DNA from 2 places in the Metabacillus sp. GQ13 genome. Region 2 is predicted to be linked to the other one. Evidence: predicted binding sites of a transcription regulator. Region 2 holds the regulator's gene; the other holds the start of a gene.
The links. The regulator CtsR, encoded in region 2, represses protease genes until heat stress. The targets are predictions, from matches to a motif close to ATGGTCAATAAAGGTCAAACA.

Region 1 (2,208 bases), on a different contig from region 2:
TCTCTTAGTTTTGCTGCTAATTCATAGTCTTCTTTTTTTGTTGCCTCTGATTTTTGTATAGCCAGTTGATTTAAGCGTTCTTTTACTTGCTCTTCATTTACATTTGAAAGTGTTAGATTCTTTTTAGATCCTGCTTCATCAAGTAAATCGATCGCTTTATCTGGTAAATAACGGTCTTGAATGTAGCGATGTGATAATGTCACACAAGCGTTAATCGCTTCCTCTGAATAGGTTACATGGTGATAGTTTTCATACTGAGCTTTAATACCTTTCAGAATAGTAACAGCTTCTTCTTCAGATGGCTCTCGAACATATACAGGCTGGAAGCGACGTTCGAGTGCAGCATCCTTCTCAATAACACGGTATTCTTTAAATGTAGTAGCACCAACAATTTGAAGCTCACCACGTGCCAATGCTGGTTTTAAAATATTTCCAGCATCCATTGAACCTTCAGCTGAGCCCGCGCCAACTAACTGGTGAATTTCATCAATAAATAGAATAATATTTTTACGTTGTTGAAGCTCACTAATTATCTTTTTCAGCCGCTCTTCAAATTGTCCTCTGATACCAGTGCTAGCTACAAGAGATGCTACATCTAAAAGATAGACTTCTTTATTTGCGAGTTTAACGGGCACAGTATTGTTCGCAATCTTTAGTGCCAGTCCTTCAACTACAGCTGTTTTACCAACGCCTGGTTCTCCAATTAATACCGGATTGTTTTTATTACGACGATTTAAGATTTCAATTATACGATCTACCTCTTCGTCACGACCAATGACAGGATCAATCAATCCAACCCGTGCAGCATGTGTTAGATTACGTCCTAGTTGGTCAAGAATACCTCCACCATCATTTTGTTGTGATTGTGGATTTGCTTGTTGGTCTTTTTGAAGTCCTTTAAAGAATTCATCCAATGGTAAAGAAGAAAATCCGTTCGTAAAGCCTGATGGTATCGACTGTTTATAGTGTGCATAACACTCCTCACATAGTCTGACCTGTTTTTGTTGATTGTTTATATGAATGTTTAAATGGATAGTCGCTTGTTTATTTTGACACTTTTCACAAAACATTTAGAAAACTCCCCTTCTATTAAATAAAGATTGTTATCGGTAAATAGGAGAACAAACCGAAAAAGTTATTCGATATGTTTGACCATCTTTGATCATAGTATATCTTGACCTTTTTTGACTTTCAAGTATTTAAGCTTAGATATAATTTAGGTAATCAATACCAAAGGTAATAGATTTAGCTTGTAAAGAATCATCCTAGTTTTTCTTCATATAATGATACAAGCTTTGTTTAACTTAAGTGAGGTGTTAGAAGATGAGGAGATCTTGGGTTGCTTCTTTTCAAGTAGCAGCCGTATATGTAGGTACTGTTGTTGGAGCTGGTTTTGCTACTGGTAAAGAAATAGTGGAGTTTTTTACAAAGTATGGTGTTTTCGGACTAGCTGGAATCCTATTATCAGGGATTTTGTTTATTACAATTGGTACAAAAATGCTCATCTTATCTAAACGTATTAACGCATCATCATATCAAGATTTAATGACCTTTATATTTGGTAATAAGATCGGTGGTGTTATTAATCTTTTTATGTTGGTTATTCTGCTAGGATTAACATCTATTATGCTTTCTGGAGCAGGAGCCATTTTTAAAGAGCAACTAGGCCTTTCAATTAGACTTGGAGTCATAATCACAATTATCCTTACGATGCTTGTCATGACGTTTGGCGTAAAGGGATTATTTAGTGTAAATATTATTGTCGTTCCATTATTGATTCTATTTAGTGTAACTCTTGGATTTCAATCGTTTTCTTATGACGTATTTTTGCAATTTCCTTCAGAGACAGTTACATCATTTAAATGGATTTTATCTGCTTTTTCATACGCCGCATTTAACTTGACTATGGCTTCGGCTGTTCTTGTCCCATTAGCAAGTGAAATAAAAGATGAAAAAGTATTGAAAAGGGGTGGAATGCTCGGCGGTTTACTCTTAACAATCATTTTAATTAGTAGTCATATAGCACTTTCTTCACTGACAAGTCTCACACAATTCGATATACCAATGGCAGAGGTAATGAGAACCACATTTTTTGCGGTTTACTTTATCTATATTGCTGTCATTTATGGTGAAGTTTTTACATCTGTTATAGGAAATCTTTACGGACTTGAAAGGCAAATAGTAACATATCTTAAATTGCCACGGATG
Region 2 (2,208 bases):
TAAAACCCTTTTTTGAATTGGTTGCATATCATTCATCTTAAGTAGTTCTAGTCGACCAATATTTTGGAATTTTTTATTTGCATAAGTTGTTTCAAAAAAAGTTAACACTTCTTGTAATTCATCATTGGTAGAAAGCGTCGGAAATTTATATTGCTCTATATTTCGTGCTAAGCGAATTCTGCTGCTTAAAACAATATCTGAATCAGGACCTTCTTGACTCATCCAAGCACTCATTGCTTTATTCATAAAATTTTGGAGAGACATGCCTTATGATCCCTCCTTTTGAGAATTGCTTAGTTTTTTCTCAAGAAGTCTAATTTGATCTCTATATTCGGCAGCTTGTTCAAATTCCTCTTGGGCAATAAAATGATGAAGTTTATCCTTTAGCTCGCCAATTTGCTTGCGGATATGAATATCTCCGCCAATTCTCTCTGGAATTTTCCCGGAATGGACAGTGTTTCCACCATGAACCCGTTTTAATATCGGATTTATATAACTTTTAAATGTATGATAACAGTTTGAACACCCAAATCTTCCAACCTTTTTAAATTGGGGTAAAGTCATTTTGCATCGATCACAATGAGGAACATCATTTGCTTGAAAAACATTCTGTTCTTCTGTCTTGGCAATACCCGATTCCATGTTTAACAAACCCGTTAATAAATTATTTAAAGAAAAACCTTGATTAACATTAAACATAACTAGCTCACTATTTTCGTGCGCACAATGCTCACAAATATGAACCTCTGTTTTTTCACCATTAATCACTTTTGTAAAGTGAAACGTCGCCGGTCTTTCTTTACAATCCTGGCAGATCATCCGTCTCCCCTACTTTCATTTATATTTCAATGACGTCAGCATGGCTTTAACCATCCTAGCCCTTAATTCATCCCTATGGGGTAGATCAATATATATCACAGACCTATCAATAACGCTCAGCATCAGTTTAGCTTCCCTAGCTGATATAACTTCCTCACTAACTAGTCTACTGATTATGTCCACTGCAGCAACTTGTGAAAGGCGATGTTGAATTAAATGTAAGATTTGTTCGATTAAGTGTGCATGATTATTGGATCGGACTTTGATAATACGGATATAACCGCCACCACCACGTTTACTTTCTACGACATACCCTCTTTCAATCGTAAATCTTGTATTAATAACATAGTTAATTTGTGAAGGTACACACTGAAACTTATCAGCAATCTCACTACGCTTAATCTCTACTATTTCTTTTCCACCACTTTCCAGAACCTGCTTTAAGTACTGTTCAATAATGTCTGAAATATTTCTCACTCAACCTCCCCCTCACTGACTTTGACTATATTTGACTTTAACCTTACTATAAAACGAACAGAAAAAATTTTCAAGCTTTCTGTTTCATTTTAACTATTGCCAAAATATTAACTTGTAAAACATATCTAAAATATTTTTTCCACCTCACTTACCTCTACAATGATTCTTTCTAGATCAACATTTACAGATGAAACATCTATCTCTAATTGATAATTAAATGTTACCTGACCTTCTTTATCCTTCCTACATGATGTCATAACGGTCTTATTTGTTTTCACGTCGTATGTCGATATCTTCTTTAACACATCTTCAATTGTAGTCTTATTAGAGTGGACAACTACTTTTACTTTCCTTTTAGGTCTTTTGCCAATCATAAATTTTTCTAGTCGATTTAAAAAAATTAAACACATCAAAACAATGAATGTCGTAAATATAGCCACTTCATACATACCTGAACCTATAACTAAACCTAACCCTGCCACTATCCATATTGAGGCAGCAGTTGTTAAACCTCTGACTGTTGCTCCTCTAACAAGAATTGTTCCACCACCAAGAAATCCTATCCCACTGATAACATAGGAAGGGATTCTGGCAGGATCAAAGCGAATATTAGGATCTTTTTGAATATAATCTTCAAATCCATAAAGAGATAAGATCATCATTAAACAAGACCCTATCCCTACAAGTAAATGTGTACGAAATCCTGCAGGATGCTTATTAAATTCCCTCTCTAATCCAATTAGACCGCATAATAATGTTGCTATTAATATACGTGAAAACATAATGTATGTATCTTGATTTAATAAGTCAATAATAGTATTCATTCTTTCCCCTCTTTGGCTATAAAAATCTTTCTCTAATATATGTATACTCAAATGATTGTATTCAAACTACAAATCAATAAATTATTTT

Region 1: AC6CHR_RS09890 (ATP-dependent Clp protease ATP-binding subunit) is a predicted target of CtsR. The motif match lies at 1,146-1,166, and genes of this name have one in related genera.

The regions. Positions count from the first base shown of each region.
Region 1 is NZ_JCAXET010000006.1:275,122-277,329, reverse strand. Features, by position in the region: gene AC6CHR_RS09890 (ATP-dependent Clp protease ATP-binding subunit) at 1-1,070, opposite strand, end outside; gene AC6CHR_RS09885 (YkvI family membrane protein) at 1,324-2,208, shown strand, end outside.
Region 2 is NZ_JCAXET010000023.1:2,044-4,251, reverse strand. Features, by position in the region: gene mcsB (protein-arginine kinase McsB) at 1-264, opposite strand, end outside; gene mcsA (protein-arginine kinase activator protein McsA) at 268-819, opposite strand; gene AC6CHR_RS22135 (CtsR family transcriptional regulator) at 835-1,296, opposite strand; gene AC6CHR_RS22130 (MgtC/SapB family protein) at 1,422-2,120, opposite strand.